Linked DNA regions of Ilumatobacter coccineus YM16-304. The protein of the gene in region 1 interacts with the protein of each later gene in a pairwise test. Links are inferred from orthologs where the notes say so. Each region holds a gene or a part of one and is shown on either strand. Other genes may lie near its edges. The genes, in order: ligA and leuS.

Region 1 (8,013 bases):
GTGGAACATGCCCTTCTGGTGGGCGGCGTCGAGCGCTCGGCACGCCTCGAGGCCGACGACCAACGCCTGGCCCGGTTCGAGCAGCCGGCCACGATCGAGCAGATCGCGGAGGCTTCCTCCACCGAGGGCCTCGACGGTCCAGAACACGGTCGACTCGCCCTCGTACTCGACTTCGCCCCAGTCGAGCACTGAGGCGATGTTCGGATGCGTCAGCGCGTTCGACAGCTCGGCGAGGCGTCGGAACTTGCGGCGGAACTCGTCGTCGGCGGCGAACTCCGGCAGCACGATCTTGACCGTGACCGGGCGATCGGCCTGCAGGTCGATGGCATCGGCGATGACCGAGTTCGCACCGGGTCGACCGGCGCGAACGACCTGGTACCGGTCGGCCAGTACGCGGCCGTCGAGGCCATTGTCAGCTTGTTCAGATCCCATGTTCGCCACCAGACGCAAAACGCTACCGCCTGCGCGATCGGCGACGGTGCCAGGCACACTGGTTGTGTGAGTGACGCTCCCGACGACCTCGACGTCGCCGCCGAGATCGAGCCGATCGAGTCGGCCGACGACGGCGACACCGGTGCCGCCGCGCCCCGAAAGCGCGTCGACAAGGGCCTGCTCGCAGCATGTTTCGTCATCGCTGCCGGGCTGGCGCTCATCGCCTGGGGAGTCGGGTCAGCACTGACCGGCACCGACGGCATCGACCGACCCGACGAGATCGAGGAGATCTCACCGGTCGAGAACGCGATCCAGGTGCTCCAGCAGGGGAACATCATGGTCGACCTCGAGTTCGGCTACGAGGCCGTGCTCGTCATCGACGGGATCGAACTCGAGACGAGTCGCCTCGGCGAGGTGCGCGACGACATCGAGCCCGGCCAGCAGCAGACCACAGACCCGACCACGGCGGTGTTCGATCCGGGCAACGCACGGATCAGCTTCCAACCGTCGGAGGGCGCCCCCATCGAAGAGTTCACCGAAGGGCGCCACAACGCGCAGGTGATCTACTGGCGGATCGAAGACGGTCGCGAGAACGGCGCTCGCTCGTACCGCTGGTCGTTCGACGTCATCTGACCGGCTACCTCCGACCGGCTACTTGCCGGCCGCCTGCGCCGCCCGGCGCTTGTCGCCCTGCGCCATGAGGAACGCCCGGTTCTCGTCGGTCACCGGCATGAACGCGTCCCGCCAGTCGTCGTTGCCCCAGTGCACCGGAGCCTGCACCGTCGTGCGCGGCAGGATCGCCGATTCGAGCACGTCGAGCGCGGTCGACACGATGAACCGGTGGTCGTCGGCGTCGTCGGGCTTGCCCGTCGGGTTGCCCAACGGGTAGTCGACGAACAGGAAGCGAGCGACCCCGCACTCTTCGACGATGTCACGGGCGCTGCCGACGACGATCGTGGCGATGCCCTGCGCTTCGAGATGGCGTGCGACCAGACTCACGGTCTGGTGACAGACCGGTCAAAGCGGGACGAGCAGCGCGACGTCGACACCGTCGTCGGCGCACCACTCGCCGATCTGTTCGGCGTCGAGACCCGTCTTGCGCTGGCTGTACTCGGTCGGCACGCCGAAGAACCGGTCGTTGACGCGGCCGATCCGGCCGTCGTCGGCGAGGCGCTGCAGCGTCCGGAGCGGGAGGAACGACTCGGTGTCGTTCGTGTGGGTCTCGCCCTTGTCCCACGACAGGTCGTCGGTGAACATCCGGTCGGGGACGTCGGCGACCGGGTACGAGTAGACCTGCTTGTCGGTTGCCGGCGCGCCGAAGTGGGAGTCGTGGTGATGGAGGAACGACGTGGTGACGACCGCGACGTTCGACTCGGCGAGCGGTCTGGTCAGCGGAGCGAACGGCACCTCGTCGAAGGCGGCCCACCGGTAGGGCTGCTCGTAGCCGTGCGCTGCGTAGTACTCGCGCGACTTGTCGATGTAGGAGACGAAGCTCCGATGCGACACCTGACGATCCGACCGTTCAGCCATCGTCCGAACCTAGTTCGCCGGTGGCGAGCAGGTGCTCGAAGCCGGCTTCGTCGATGATCGGGACGCCGAGCGATTCGGCCTTGGTGAGTTTGCTGGCACCCGCCGATTCGCCGACCACCAGCGCGAAGGTCTTCTTGCTGACGCTGCCGGGGTTCTTGCCCCCACGCGACGTGATCGCCTCGCCGGCCTCCTCGCGGTTGTAGGCGGCGAGCGTGCCGGTGACGACGACCGCCTTGCCCTCGAGCGTCTGCGGCACGCTTGCCTTCGCCTCGGCGGCGAGGCGAGCGGCGTCGGGGTCGCCGAAGTCGACGCCTGCGGCGCGGAACTTCTCGATGTAGGCCCGGTTGGCCTCCTGTTCGAACCAGGTCTTGACCGTGTTGGCGATGACCTCGCCGACACCGTCGACGGCGGCGAGTTCTTCGACCGACTTCGACATGATCTCGTCGACGGTGTGGAACTCCGCGACGAGCGCCTTGGTGGCGGCGGGGCCGAAGTGGCGCACGCCGAGTGCGGTGAGGAACTTCGGGAGCGGGCGAGTCTTCGACTTCTCGATCTCGTCGACCAGGTTCTGTGCGCTGGTCTGGCCGATCCGGTCGAGTTCGATCAACTGCTCGACGGTGATGCTGTAGAGGTCGGCAGGGTCTCTGATCAGCTCGGCGTCGGTGAGCTTCTCGACCATCTGCTCGCCGAGTCCTTCGATGTCCATCGCCCCGCGCGAGGCGAAGTAGGCGATCTTCTGGTTGCGCTGCGCCGGGCAGTCGGGCGCGACACAGCGAGTGTCGGCTTCGCCTTCGGGGCGGACGAGCGGCGTGTCGCAGACCGGGCAGTTGGTCGGGAACACCCACGGCTCGGGGCGCTCGACGCCCTCGGTGATGACCGGGCCGACGACCTCGGGGATGACGTCGCCGGCCTTGCGAACGATGACCGTGTCGCCCGGGCGGACGTCTTTGACGGCGACCTGGTCTTGGTTGTGCAACGTGGCCATGCTCACCGTCGACCCGCCGACGAAGACCGGGTCGAGCACGGCGAAGGGTGTGGCTCGACCGGTGCGTCCGACCGACACCTGGATGTCGAGCAGCGTGGTGGTGCGTTCTTCGGGCGGGAACTTGTACGCGATCGCCCAGCGAGGAGCGCGGGAGGTGAAGCCGAGCAGTTCGCGCTGCTTGGCGTCGTCGACCTTGACGACCACGCCGTCGATCTCGAAGTCGAGGTCGTGGCGATGCTCCTGCCAGTGCAGACACGTCGCGGCCACCGCGTCGATCGAATCGACGGACGACGAATGCGAGTCGACCGGGAATCCGAGCGACTCGATGTAGCGCAGCTCGTCGGAGTGGCTGTGCAACTCGGGCACCGGTCCGTCGCCGTGGCGGAGTTCGCCGAGCTGATAGCTCCAGAACGAGAGCTCGCGTTCGGCCGTCTTGGCGGCGTCTTTCTGCCGCAGGCTGCCCGCCGCCGAGTTGCGCGGGTTGACGAAGGGCTTGTCGCCGGCTGCGGCTGCTCGCTCGTTGAGTCGCTCGAACGCCGACGTGCTCATGTAGACCTCGCCGCGCACTTCGATCACTGCCGGCGCGGGTGTCGACGCCGAACCGATCGTGTCGGGCACATCGGCGATCGTGGCCACGTTGGCCGTGACGTCTTCGCCGACGCGACCGTCGCCACGCGTCGCCGCTCGGACGAACCGGCCGTCTTCGTAGCGCAGGCTCATGGCGAGGCCGTCGAACTTCAACTCGCACACGAACGTCGGCACCTGACCGTCGAGCCCCTTGACCACACGATCGGCCCACGCGACGAGCTCGTCGCGGTCCATCGCGTTGTCGAGGCTCATCATCGGCACGGCGTGTTCGACCGGCTCGAAACTGGCGTTGATGGCACCGCCGACCTGCTGCGTCGGCGAATCGGGGGTGATCAGGTCGGGATGCTCCGCTTCGAGCGCCCGGAGTTCGCGGGCCAGCGCGTCGAAGTCGGCGTCGCTGATCTCCGGGTCGTCGAGGCTGTGATAGCGCTCGTTGTGATGAGCGACCAGCTCGCGGAGTTCGGACAACCGCTCCGCTGGGTCACGATCGGGGGCGGTCGTCTCGGCCATCGGAACAGACCGTAGCGAAGCCGTACCTCAGTCGCCTACGACCGGGTTCGACACGCCACGCGGCCGACTTCGCCGCTGACGCGCACGAGGCGGCGCGCCACCGACACCTGATGGCCGACGAGCCCGCAGACCGGAGACACGAGGCTCTGTTCTCGAAGGGCATCGGCATCGACGCCGCGCTCGACCAGTTCGGTCCACAGCGCCTCGAGGATGCGCGTCTGACGGCTCGCCGAGGTGATCGCCGGGCCGTCGGTCGGGACGACGCCCCACGCGATGATGCCGCCGTCGCGGAGGAACCGAGCGAGGTAGCCGGCGTAGTCGAGGAGCTGATCGGTGACCGCGACCGAGATCACACACGGCCCCGTGGCCAACATCGTCGCCACGTCGCACGGGCCGCAGCAGTGCAGCCCGACCGTCGACGTGCTCTCGACCGCGGCCATCGCGGTGGAGATGAGGTCGACGGCCTCGCCGGGCGGAATCGGGAAGTCGGGCGACATCAGCTCGACGAGCCACGGTTCGTCGAGCATCACCAGTTGCGGGCTCGTCGGGAGCACGTCGGTGATCATCTCGGAGATGTGCTGGACGTGTTGACGGACGGCGGCGGCGGCGATCGAGAACGCCGCCGTGGTCCGCAGCCCCGCTCGTTGGAGGGCCACGCCGAGCGTGACCGGACCGACGAACTGCCACTTGATCGGGCGACCGTCGAGCTTGATGGCCGTGGCGAGGTCGAGGAAGGCCCGCAGGCCGACGTAGGCGTCGCCAGAGAGGTCGGTCTCGATCGGCACGTCGTCGGCGAGCCGGGTCGGGTCGACCGCGAGGCTGCCGTACTGTCCGAGCGACACGCCCGGGAGCCCGACGATCGCCTGGGCCACCATCCCCTCGGCGGGCGACCGCTTGGGCAGGGTGGGGACGGTCGCGATGTCGAACTCACCGATCGAGAACGCAGCAGCTGCCTTCTCGTCGCGGTGCGGCAGGCTGCCGATCCCGATGAGCTGGCCCTTCGAGAACGGTGACTCGGGTCGTGGCGCGTTCACGTCGTCGGCCGGAGGCGGCGACGTGATGAGCTCCATCGACGTACGTTGGTCGGTGGTCGCCCTCGTCGGCAAATCGGTCGGACGCAGCGATACTGGACGACGATGGCTGACACCGACCCGACAACCGCGCTGAGCCGGGCGTTTCCGTGGATCGCTCGCATCGCCTGGCTGGCCGTGCCGGCGGGTGGTGGTGCGATCGACGCAGCGGTCGACGGCCGCTCGAGCGGCGTCAGCTGGGTCGCTGCGGTCGGCGGCTGGACGGTGTGGGGGTCGGTCGTCGCGGCACTGCTCATCCCGTCGACGCTGTCGTTGGCCTGGATCCGCGTGGTCGGACCGCTGTCGCTGGTGGCCGTGGTCGCCACGATCGTCGGCGGTGCACCGGCGACCGACGTGGCGTTGCTCGCCGTGCCGTCGCTCGTCGCCGTCGCGGTGTTCATGACCCCCGACGTCGGACGCTGGATGGTGCAGCAGTCGGCCTACGGCGACGAGGACCGTCTGCTCCTGCGAGCTCCGGTGGCCGCAGGGGCCGCAGCGATCGTCACGTGGGTGGTCTGGGCGGCAGCGATCGTGATCGGCCCGTTGGCGCTCGGTGCGTCGAACCTCGCCGTCGGTCTCCCGCTCACCGTCATCGCGATCGCACTCACGGCGTACGTCGGCCCTCGCTGGCTGCTGATGGCGCAGCGGTGGCTCGTCCTGGTGCCCGCCGGTCTGGTCGTGCACGACCCGATCGTCCTGGCCGACACGCTGATGGTCAAGACCAACCAGCTCGGCTCGATCCGGCTCGCGCCGGCCGACACGCAGGCCGCCGACCTCACCGGGCCGGCGAGTGGCTACGCGATCGAGATCTCGACGACCGAGAGCGTGTCGACGGTGTTCTCGTTCACACCGCAGGAACCCAACGGCAAGGCGATCCACATGACGGCGTTCCTGGTGGCCCCAAGCCGCCCCGGCGCCGCCCTCCTCCGAGCCAACGCCCGAGGCCTCCCCGTCCGCTAGCCCGTTGCGACGCCTCCGCCCAAGACGCGGAGGTTGGCGAGGTCGTAGAAGACGACGCTCTGCCCGGGGGCGATGCGGCGTTGGGGGTCGTGCCACACCACCGACACGTCGGTGCCGGCGGTGGCGATGGTGGCGGGCATCGGGGTGCCGTGGGCGCTGCACTGAACGAGCACGTCACCGTCGACCGGTGCGTCGATCCAGGTCGTGGCCACCACGTCGACACCGGCTCGGAGCAGGTCGGCGTCGTCGCCGACCGTGACCACCTGGTTGGGGACGTTGACGTCGACGACGTACCGCTTCGGCCCGCCGCCCGGGAGTCCGAGCCCCTTGCGCTGGCCGACGGTGACCATCTCGACCGATTCGACGCGTCCGACCGTGGCACCGGTCGTGTCGACGACCGTGGCCGGCCGGAACTCGATGCGGTCGCCGAGGAACGTCGTGCGTCCGCCCGTGGAGGTGATGAAGCACACGTCTTGGCTGTCGGGCTTGTCGGCGGTGCGCAGGTCGATCTCGGCGGCGCGAGCGCGGACGTCGGTCTTGTCCATGCCACCGACCGGGAACATGGTGCGAGCGAGCTGCGCCTGGTCGAGCATGTGCACGACGTAGCTCTGGTCCTTCTTGTCGTCGTGTCCGCGCTCGAGCGTGAGGCGGCCGTCGGCGGTGCGACCGATGTTGGCGTGGTGCCCGGTGGCGACGGCGTCGAACCCGAGCAGGTCGGCGCGCTCGGCGAGGCGGGCGAACTTGACCGACCGGTTGCACTCGATGCACGGGTTGGGCGTGACCCCTGCCGCGTGAGCCTGCACGTACGGGTCGACGACGTGCTCGTTGAAGTCGTCACCGAAGTTGAACACGAGGTGGTCGATGTCGAGTTGCTGTGCGACACGGCGTGCGTCGTCGACGTCCGACACCGAGCAGCATCCGGTGTCGGAGTCACCGCCCCACAGCTTCATCGTGACGCCGACGACCTCGTGGCCGGCTTCCTTCAGCAGGAGCGCGGCGACGGAGGAGTCGACTCCACCCGACATCGCGCACATCACCTTCACGCCCGCAAGGCTATGACAGTTCAGCGACGGAGACGCGTGACCGAGGCAATGATCACATCGAGCGCGCGGTCGACGTCGGCGTCGGTGGTCTCGTGGCCGAGGCTGAGACGGAGCGCGCCGACGGCGAGTCGCGGGTCGACGCCCATCGCAGCGAGGACGTGCGACGGCTCCATCGCTCCACTCGCGCACGCGGATGCCGCCGAGGCACACAGCTCGGCTTCGTCGAGGAGGAACAGCAGCGACTCGGACTCGATGCCGCCGATGCAGACATGGGCGCTGCCCGCGACCTTGTCGGCTCGGGGCACGGTCTCGATGATGTCGTCGAGACCCGCGAGCAAGCCGTCGAGGAGCCGGTCGCGCAGCGCCGAGATCCGGGTGAGTTCGCCATCGCGGTCGCGGTCGGTCGCCTCGAGCGCCGTGGCGAGCGCCACGATGCCGGCCACGTTGTGGGTGCCGCTGCGCCGCTCGCGTTCTTGCCCGCCGCCGATGATGAGTGGGTCGACCTTCGGTCCGCCTCGTTCGACGAGCACACCGACACCTTTCGGTCCACCGAACTTGTGCCCCGACAGGGCAAGGAGGTCGACGTGCGGGGTGACCGTGCGCAGGTCGAGCCACGAGGCTGCCTGCACCGCGTCGGTGTGGAGCAGCGCGCCCGTCGCGTGCCGCCGGACGATCCGGGCGACGGCGTCGAGATCGTTGACCGAGCCGACCTCGTTGTTGACGGTCATGACGCTCACGATCGCCACACCGGTGCTGTCGGCCGCGAGTTCGTCGAGGGTGGCGGCGAGCTCGTCGAGGTCGACCCGCCCCACCGCGTCGACGCCGACCACACGGCCGCCCGAATGCTCGACGACTTCGAGCACGGCGTGGTGTTCGACCGCCGAACAGACCGCCG
Region 2 (8,524 bases), 1.6 Mb from region 1 along the record:
TCGGGCCATCGGCTCGTTCCAGGCGATCAAGCACATGCTCGCCGACGTGCTGCTCGACAACGAGTCGGCCGACGCCGCCGCCTTCTATGCGGCCGCTGCGGTGGGCGACCTCCCCGACGAGGTGGCGGTGACCTCATCCCTGGCGCTCGCGTTCGCGAGCGACGCGCTGCTGTCGGCTGCCGAGACGAACGTGCAGGTCCACGGTGGAATCGGGTTCACCTGGGAACACGACGCTCACTACCTCATCCGTCGTGCGCTCACGTCGAGGCAACTGCTGGGTTCGGCACAGCAACACCGAGAATCGCTCGCCCAGCACCTCCTCGACCGCGACGGCACCCGAGCCTCCTGACCACCGCCCGTCATCCGGTGTCAGACACCCGATGACGGGTTTGCGGGCTACAGGCCCTGCCAGTTCGGGGGGCGCTTCTCGACGAACGCCGCGCGCGCCTCGGCGATGTCGCCGTTCGCGCTGCACATGATCTGAGTGCGGTTCTCGATGTCGAGGGCATGACGCAGCGACGGCGCATCGACCGTCTGCCACATCGTCTCCTTGGTCATCCACGTCGCGAAGGGAGCGTTGCCGCGGATCAGCTGTGCGGTCTCGAGCGCCCGGTCGACCACGGCGCCGTCGTCAACCACGTCGATCACCAGCCCCATCGACTCGGCTTCGTCGGCTCCGAAGATCCGAGCGGTGAGCATCAGTTCGGCCGAGCGCGACGCGCCGACGAGCCGTGGCAGGAAATAGCTCGTTCCCATGTCGCAGTTCGACACTCCGACCTTCAAGAACACGGCACCGAACGTCGCCGACGACGCAGCGAACCGGATGTCGCACGCCAGGCTCATGGCGAACCCACCGCCGACGCACGGGCCGTTGACCGCCGCGATCCACGGCTTGCGCGACCGGTGGATCTTCTCGTGGAGTGTGGCGAGATGGTCCTGCCACATGAATCCGCTCACGGTCGGCGACACGTCGTCGGCGCCCGGTGCGGCGCCCTGGCTCTGGAGGTCGAGACCAGCGCTGAACCCTCTGCCGGCGCCGGTGACGATCACCGCACGCACCGAGGGGTCGAGGTCGACGGCGGCGACCACGCGCTCCAGCTCGGAGATCATCGTCGACGTGATCGCGTTGAGCCGATCCGGTCGGTTCAAGGTGACGAGAACGATGTCGTCGTCGGGTGCGCTGACGTCGATCGTCGAGAGGTCGGAAATCGCAAAGCTCATCCAACGAGTATGGGCGAGACGACCGACCCTCGGTGGGGTCGAGCGGCCCGTGGATCTTTGTCGTTTCTTTACCGAACCCGACGGGTTCACACGGAATCACCGGACAGGCTGCCCTCCGTGAACAAGACACTCATCCTCCTGGCGACCGGCACGCTCGCCCTCGCCGCATGCGGGTCGTCCGACGACGCCGCCTCCGACATCCCCGAGACCGCGGTCGTCGGCGACACGGCTGCTCCAGCGACCGACACGCAAGCCGACACGGGCGAAGGTACCGACGACGACCCCGGTGAGACCGACCTCGGCGACGAGAACACGACCGAGGAGACGTCAGGCGACGAATCGGTCGACGCCACCGATGCCGTCGACCCGGAGACGACCGGTTCGTCGGCATCGAGCACCACCTGCGAAGAGACCGCAGCGTTGTTCGCCACCGGGCCGTCGGTCAACCCGGACCTCGCCGATCCCGAGTCGAGCGCGACCTGCACCGGCGAGTCGATCGTCATCACCTCCAACGGCATCCCCGACTACACCTACATCCAGACCTCGCCCGGCGATCCCGACGCCGCCGACCTCGAGTTCGTCATCACGGCAACCCCCGAGCACGCCGACGAGACCACCGCCATCCCGCTCCTCGGATCGGCAGCGGTGTCGCTGACCGGCGTGCCGATCTACGGGCCGACCGAAGGCACCGGGGGTGACGTGCTCTCGCTCGTCGGGGCACTGAGCGAATGCGGCAGCCACAACGGCCCGACCGGCTTCCACATCCACCTCCTCGGTACGAGCGAGAACACCGACTGCCTGTTCACGCCCGACGAGGTCGCCGAGGCGCCGCAACTGGTCGGCTACGCCTTCGACGGCTACCCGATCTACACCGGCAACGACCAGTACACGTCGTCGTGGCAACTCACCGACGAGTCGTTGTTCGCCACCGACACCTGGGCAGCGCACAGCTACGTCGAAGGTTCGGGTGACCTCGACGAATGCAACGGGCTCACCGACGCCGACGGCAACTACGCCTACTACACCACCGACACGTTCCCGTATGTGCTCGGTTGCTACTCGGGCGTCGTCGATCTCGACACCGTGGGGTCGGCTGGTGGCGGAAACGGAGGCGGACCCGGCGACGGTCAGGGCTCGCCTCCCGGCGACGGCTGACCACCCGACCGAATCGATGGAGCGCAACGACCCATGACACCACTCTCCCGACGACGCCTCCTCGTGGCTGCCGCAGCCGGGTCGGCCGGCGCCGCCATCGGCTACGGAGCGCGGACGGCGACCGCCGCCTCCACCGATGGCGGTGACCCCAGCGCCGCCGACATCGGATTCTGTACCGACATGGCAGCCCACCACGTCCAGGCCCTCGCGATCTGTCAGCGGGTGATCGGCCGCGACACCGGCGACGCCGTCCAGGCAGCGGCCGCCGAGGTGCTGCAGAACCAGGCGATCGAGGTCGGGATGATGCGAGCGTGGCTCACGGATTGGGGCGAGTCGACGAGTACGCCCGAACTGGTGATGGGCTGGATGGGCGCGGGCGATGGCGACGGCGTGCCGATCGACCGAATGCAGGGCTACGCATCCGACGACGCGCTCCGTGAACTCGCACAACTCGACGGCCTCGAGCAGGGACGCATGTTCCTCGAGATGATGCGCGAACACCACGTGGGCGGTGTCGCCATGGCCGAGCACGCGGCCGCGGTGGTGAGCACCGAGAAGGTGCGGCGACTGGCAACGACGCAGGCGCAGGTGCAGACCTTCGAGATCAGCCAGTACGACCTGCTGATCGCCGGCACCTACGATCTCGACGGCTGGGTGACGCCTGCACGTCTCGAGACCTCGCCCTGGATCTGCGAGATCGAGTACTGACGCCGGTAGGTCGTCGGCTCCGCGCTCCCGGCACTCGAGCAGGCCGGGTTCGCGGCGATTCGTGCGGCGAACCCGCGCGCTGGGCTACGGTCGCCGCAAGTCAATGATCGAACACAGCAACGAATCGCAACACGATGTGGCCGAACCCGTGCGTGCCGCCGAGGCCGCTCCGGCACCCGACTCGGTGCAGCGCGCCCCAGCGCCCGTCGACACCGCCATCGCCGCTGCCGTCGGCACGAACTTCTCGGTGCCGCCGTCGACGCCTCGCGTACAGCGCATGGCGGCGCGTCCCGCCGGCGCGAGCGACGCACCTGCGATTCGTCGAGCACCGACCGACGTCATCCGGCGCAAGGGCGACAACGACACCGGCCTGCCCGACAGCCTGAAGGCCGGGATCGAACGGTTGAGCGGGTTCGCCATGGACGACGTGAAGGTGCACTTCAATTCGTCGAAGCCCGCACAGGTCGGTGCGCACGCGTACGCCCTCGGCACCGACATTCACGTCGCCTCCGGCCAGGAGCGGCACCTCCCGCACGAGGCGTGGCACGTCGTGCAACAGAAGCAGGGACGCGTCAAGCCGACGACCCAGATCTCGACCCCGGTCGAGCGTGACGACGCGCTCGAAGCCGAAGCCACGAAGATGGGCGATCAGGCGCTCAACGGATAGCGCCCGAGGTCAGACGACGACGTTGATCATGCGCCCGGGGACGACGATCAGCTTCTTCGGTTCGCCACCAGCGAGCGCCTCGACGACCTTCGCATCGGCGAGCGCCGCCGCTTCCACGTCGTCGTTGCCGGCGTCGGCCGCGACTTCGATCTTGCTGCGGACCTTGCCGTTGATCTGAATCGGCATCTCGATGGTGTCGTCGACCAGCATCGCCGGATCGGCGACCGGGAACTCGACATAGGTGACGGTGCCGTCGGAGTCGGCCGAGCGTCCGAGACGCTTCCACAACTCCTCGGCGATGTGCGGCACCAACGGAGCGAGCATCGTCACCATCGGCTCGGCGATCTCTCGCGGCATCGAGTCGAGCTTGGTGACCGCATTGTTCAGTTCGATCAGCTTGGCGATCGCGGTGTTGAACCGGAGCGCGTCCATCTCGGTGCGCACGGTGTCGATCGTGCGATGCAACAGCTTGAGCGTGTCGGTGTCGGCCGGCTCGTCGGTGACGATGCACTCGCCGCTCTCCTCGTCGACCATGTTGCGCCACAGGCGCTGCAGGAAGCGGTACATGCCCACGACATCGCGGGTCTCCCACGGACGCGAGGCGTCGAGCGGGCCCATCGCCATCTCGTAGAGGCGCAGCGTGTCGGCGCCGTACGCCTCGTACATCTCGTCGGGTGACACGGCGTTCTTCAGGCTTTTGCCCATCTTGCCCCACTCACGCGTGACGGGTTCGCCGTGGTAGGTGAAGCCCGAGTCGGCGTCGCCTTCGACCTCGGTGGCCTCGACGTAGATCTCGCGCTCGTCCTTGAACGCGGCGGCCTGGATGTAGCCCTGGTTGAACAGTCGGGCGTACGGCTCGACCGACGACACGTGGCCGAGGTCGAACAGCACCTTGTGCCAGAAGCGCGCGTAGAGGAGGTGGAGCACGGCGTGCTCGACGCCACCGACGTACAGGTCGATGCCACCGGGATGATCGGGACGCACGTCGGTGCGCGGCCCCATCCAGTACTCCTCGTTCTCACGGGCGCAGAAACGCTCGTCGTTGGTCGGGTCGATGTAGCGCAGTTGGTACCAGCACGAACCGGCCCACTGGGGCATGACGTTGGTGTCACGCCGGTACGTCTGCACGCCACGGCCGTCACCCAGATCGAGTTCGATGTTCACCCAGTCCTGCAGGCGGTCGAGCGGGCTCTCCGGGTTCGACATCGCGTCGTCGGGCTCGAACGTTCGCGGTGAGAACTGGTCGGTCTCGGGCAACTCGACGGGCAGCAGTTCGTCGGGAATCGTGTGCGGGCGACCTTCGTCGTCGTACACGATCGGGAACGGCTCGCCCCAGTAGCGCTGCCGGCTGAACAGCCAGTCGCGCAGCTTGTAGTTGATGGTGGCCTCGCCCGCACCCTTCGCTTCGAGCCACGCGTTCATCTTCTCGATGCCCTCGGCCTTGTTGTCGATGCCGTTCAGGTCGAGTTCGTCGTTGGCCGACTGCACGTAGGGGGCGTCGCCGATGTAGGCCGTGGGCCAGACGGAGGTGTCGAGCGTCGGCTCGATGCCGTGTTCTTCGAACCACGCTGCGGGCGGCTGCTGGATGGCCGGGATCGGCAGATCGAACTTGCGGGCGAACTCGAAGTCACGCTCGTCGCCGCTCGGCACTGCCATGATCGCGCCGGTGCCATAGCCCATGAGCACGTAGTCGGCGATCCAGATCGGGATCTGTTCGCCGTTGACCGGGTTGGTCGCGTAGGCCCCGGTGAACACGCCGGTCTTCTCGCGCGTGTCGTCCTGGCGCTCGAAGTCCTTCTTGGCGGCGGCTTGCCCGCGGTAGGCGGCGATGGCGTCGGTCTGGCCGGCATCGGCCAGTTCGTCGACGAACGGATGCTCGGGCGACAGCACCATGAACGACGCGCCGAACAACGTGTCGGGGCGGGTGGTGAAGACCGTGATGTCGCCGGCAGGGGAGGCGAAGTCGACTTTCGCTCCCTGGCTCCGGCCGATCCAGTTGCGCTGCATCGCCTTGATCGCGTCGGTCCAGTCGAGCAGTTCGAGGTCGTCGATGAGGCGATCGGCGTACTTGGTGATGCGCATCATCCACTGGCGCATGTTGCGCTTGAACACGGGGAAGTTGCCGCGGTCGGAGCGGCCGTCGGCGGTGACTTCCTCGTTGGCCACCACGGTGCCCAACCCCGGGCACCAGTTGACGGGAGCGTCGCTCACGTAGGCGAGGCGATGATCGTCGACGATCTGGTGCTGTTCGGCGACCGGGATGTCGGCCCACGCCCGGCCGTCGGGTGTGGCGCGCTCACCGGACTCGAACTCGGCGATCAGTTCGTCGATCGGGCGGGCGGTTGCGCGTTCGTCGTCGTACCAGGCGTTGAAGATCTGGCTGAAGATCCACTGTGTCCAGCGGTAGTAGTCGGGATCGGTGGTGGAGATCGAGCGACGGACGTCGTGGCTCAAGCCCAAGCGACGAAGCTGACGCCGCATGTTGGCGATGTTCGCATCGGTGGTGATCGCCGGGTGCGTACCGGTCTGCACTGCGAACTGCTCGGCGGGCAGACCGAAGGCGTCGAATCCCATCGTGTAGAGGACGTTGTGGCCGGTCATCCGCTTGTAGCGGGAGAACACGTCGGTGCCGATGAAGCCCAGCGGGTGGCCCACATGCAGGCCGACGCCCGACGGATACGGGAACATGTCTTGTACGAACAGCTTCTCGCCGCGCGCCGCGACCTCGTCCGGGTCGGCGAGCGGACCGACCGGGTTGGGGGTCTCGAACGTGCCGTGCTCGTCCCACCAATCCTGCCACCCGACCTCGATGCTCTGGGCGAGCTCGGCGTTGTACCGATGCACGGGAGTGTCGGGCGTTGCGGAGGTGGGGGATTCGTCGCTCATAGCAGCGGCCAAGCCTACGGCCGCGTGACCCCGAGGCCAGGTACCGATTCGTCTCCGGTCGGCGAGCAACCCCTCGAGCGCAGCGCTCAGGCATGTCCTGTCGGCGGCCGAAGAGGCTTCGTGGCAGAGAACCCGGAGTCGTTGATCTACGGTCTGCGCATGGTCGTGATCAACGGAACAGTCGCCGACGGATTCGGAAAGGTCGCCGACGCGTTCGCGCAGAACTTCGCCGACTTCCCCGAGCTGGGCGCCGGCTTCGCGCTCGTCGCCGACGGCGAACTCAAGGTCGACATCTCGGCGGGCGTCGCCGACAAGGCATCGGGACGGCCGTGGGATGCCGACACGCTGCAACTCGTGTTCTCGACCACGAAGGGCGCCGCCGCGATCTGCGTGGCACGGCTCGTCGAAGCCGGGAAACTGTCGTACAGCGACACCGTGGCCACCCACTGGCCCGAGTTCGCTGCCAACGGCAAGGGCGAGGTCACGGTCGCCCAGATGATGAGCCACCAGGCCGGGCTCCCGTACGTCGACGCACCGCTCACCATCGACCAGATCCTCGAGGTCGGTCCGGTCGTCGAGGCGCTCGCCGCGCAGACGCCGATCTGGGAGCCCGGCACGGCGCACGGCTACCACGCCGTCACCTACGGGTGGCTCGCCGGCGAACTCGTCCGTCGAGTCGACGGTCGCTCCATCGGCACCTACTTCGCCGACGAGGTGGCCGGACCGCTCGGACTCGACTTCTGGATCGGCCTCCCGGAGTCGGAAGAACCCCGGGTGAGCACGCTCGAGGCGTCGGCACCGCCGTCCGACCCCGCCGAACTCGCGCTCATGCTGCAGGTCATGGGCCCAGGAACCATCGGGTTCAAAGCGCTGACCATGAACGGGTCGCTGATGGCGTTCGGCGCCGAGAACCCGTTCAACACCCGAGCGCTCCACGCCACCGAGATGCCGGCCGCGAACGGCATCACCAACGCATCGAGCCTGGCACGCATGTATGCCGCCACGGTCGGTGAGGTCGACGGCGTGCGACTGGTCGGCGCCGACACGATGCGAGCCATGTCGACCGAAGCGGTCAACGGGCCCGACGAAGCGCTCGTCGCCGAGACCCGCTTCGGCATGGGCTTCATGCTGAACAACGAGCTCGTTCCGTTGCTCAGCCCGACGTCGTTCGGTCATGCCGGAGCCGGCGGCTCGCTCGGCCAGGCCGATCCCGAATCGGGGGTGGGCTACGGCTACGTGATGAACCAGATGATGAGCGGCATCGCCGGTGACCCACGCACCGTTCGTCTCAACGACGCCGTTCGGGCCTGCCTCTGACGACGCTCGGCCCGCCGAACCTCAGACGCTGAACTCGCACGGCATCCGTTTGATGCCGTTGATGAAGCCCGACACGAGGCGGTCCGGTTCGCCGGTGATCTCGAGATCGGGCAGCTGGCGGAAGATCTCGTCGTACATGACCTGGATCTCGCGACGCGCCAGGTTGGCGCCCAGACAGAAGTGCGGGCCGCCGGCGCCGTACCCCTCCATGTCCTTCGTGTTCGGACGGGTGATGTCGAAGCGGTGACCGTCGGGATACACCGCCTCATCGCGGTTCCCCGACCAGTACCACATCACCACCTTCTCACCGGCTGCGATCGCGGTGTTGCCGATCTCGACGTCGTGGTTGGCGACTCGGCGCATGTGGATGACCGGCGACGCCCAGCGCACGATCTCGTCGGCGGCGGTGAGCGACATCTCGTCGAAGTTGTTGCGCAGCAGTTCTCGTTGGTCGGGGTTGTGCGTGAGCTGGTGCATTCCCCAACTGATCGCATTGCGAGTCGTCTCGTTGCCGGCGACGGCGAGCAGGATGAAGAACGAACCGAACTCCTCCGGCGTGAGCCGCTGACC

The links.
Region 2: the proteins of ligA (region 1) and leuS interact in binary tests that used the Escherichia coli proteins (3 or more experiments, as listed by UniProt). The link is inferred for Ilumatobacter coccineus YM16-304 from one-to-one orthologs.

Annotation. Positions count from the first base shown.
Region 1 is NC_020520.1:1,385,877-1,393,889, reverse strand. Bases 1,501-4,390 are described here. They hold ligA (NAD-dependent DNA ligase LigA), read right to left. Parts: upstream 4,046-4,390; coding sequence 1,955-4,045; downstream 1,501-1,954. Other genes in these bases: YM304_RS06300 (uroporphyrinogen decarboxylase/cobalamine-independent methonine synthase family protein), read right to left, coding at 4,081-4,390; YM304_RS23750 (glycine/sarcosine/betaine reductase selenoprotein B family protein), read right to left, coding at 1,501-1,962. Outside these bases: YM304_RS06320 (PASTA domain-containing protein), read right to left, coding at 1-432; YM304_RS06315 (hypothetical protein), read left to right, coding at 499-1,065; YM304_RS23755 (hypothetical protein), read right to left, coding at 1,084-1,431; more of YM304_RS23750, read right to left, coding at 1,450-1,500; more of YM304_RS06300, read right to left, coding at 4,391-5,115; YM304_RS06295 (hypothetical protein), read left to right, coding at 5,182-6,075; tRNA 2-thiouridine(34) synthase MnmA, read right to left, coding at 6,072-7,142; YM304_RS06285 (cysteine desulfurase family protein), read right to left, coding at 7,139-8,013. UniProt on the Escherichia coli protein: DNA ligase that catalyzes the formation of phosphodiester linkages between 5'-phosphoryl and 3'-hydroxyl groups in double-stranded DNA using NAD as a coenzyme and as the energy source for the reaction.
Region 2 is NC_020520.1:2,946,665-2,955,188, reverse strand. What follows is about bases 3,561-6,961. They hold leuS (leucine--tRNA ligase), read right to left. Parts: upstream 6,638-6,961; coding sequence 3,761-6,637; downstream 3,561-3,760. Other genes in these bases: YM304_RS13310 (serine hydrolase domain-containing protein), read left to right, coding at 6,758-6,961; YM304_RS13320 (eCIS core domain-containing protein), read left to right, coding at 3,561-3,751. In the rest of the region: YM304_RS13340 (acyl-CoA dehydrogenase family protein), read left to right, coding at 1-349; YM304_RS13335 (enoyl-CoA hydratase/isomerase family protein), read right to left, coding at 397-1,221; YM304_RS13330 (YHYH protein), read left to right, coding at 1,339-2,376; YM304_RS13325 (DUF305 domain-containing protein), read left to right, coding at 2,410-3,084; more of YM304_RS13320, read left to right, coding at 3,188-3,560; more of YM304_RS13310, read left to right, coding at 6,962-7,954; YM304_RS13305 (cytochrome P450), read right to left, coding at 7,976-8,524.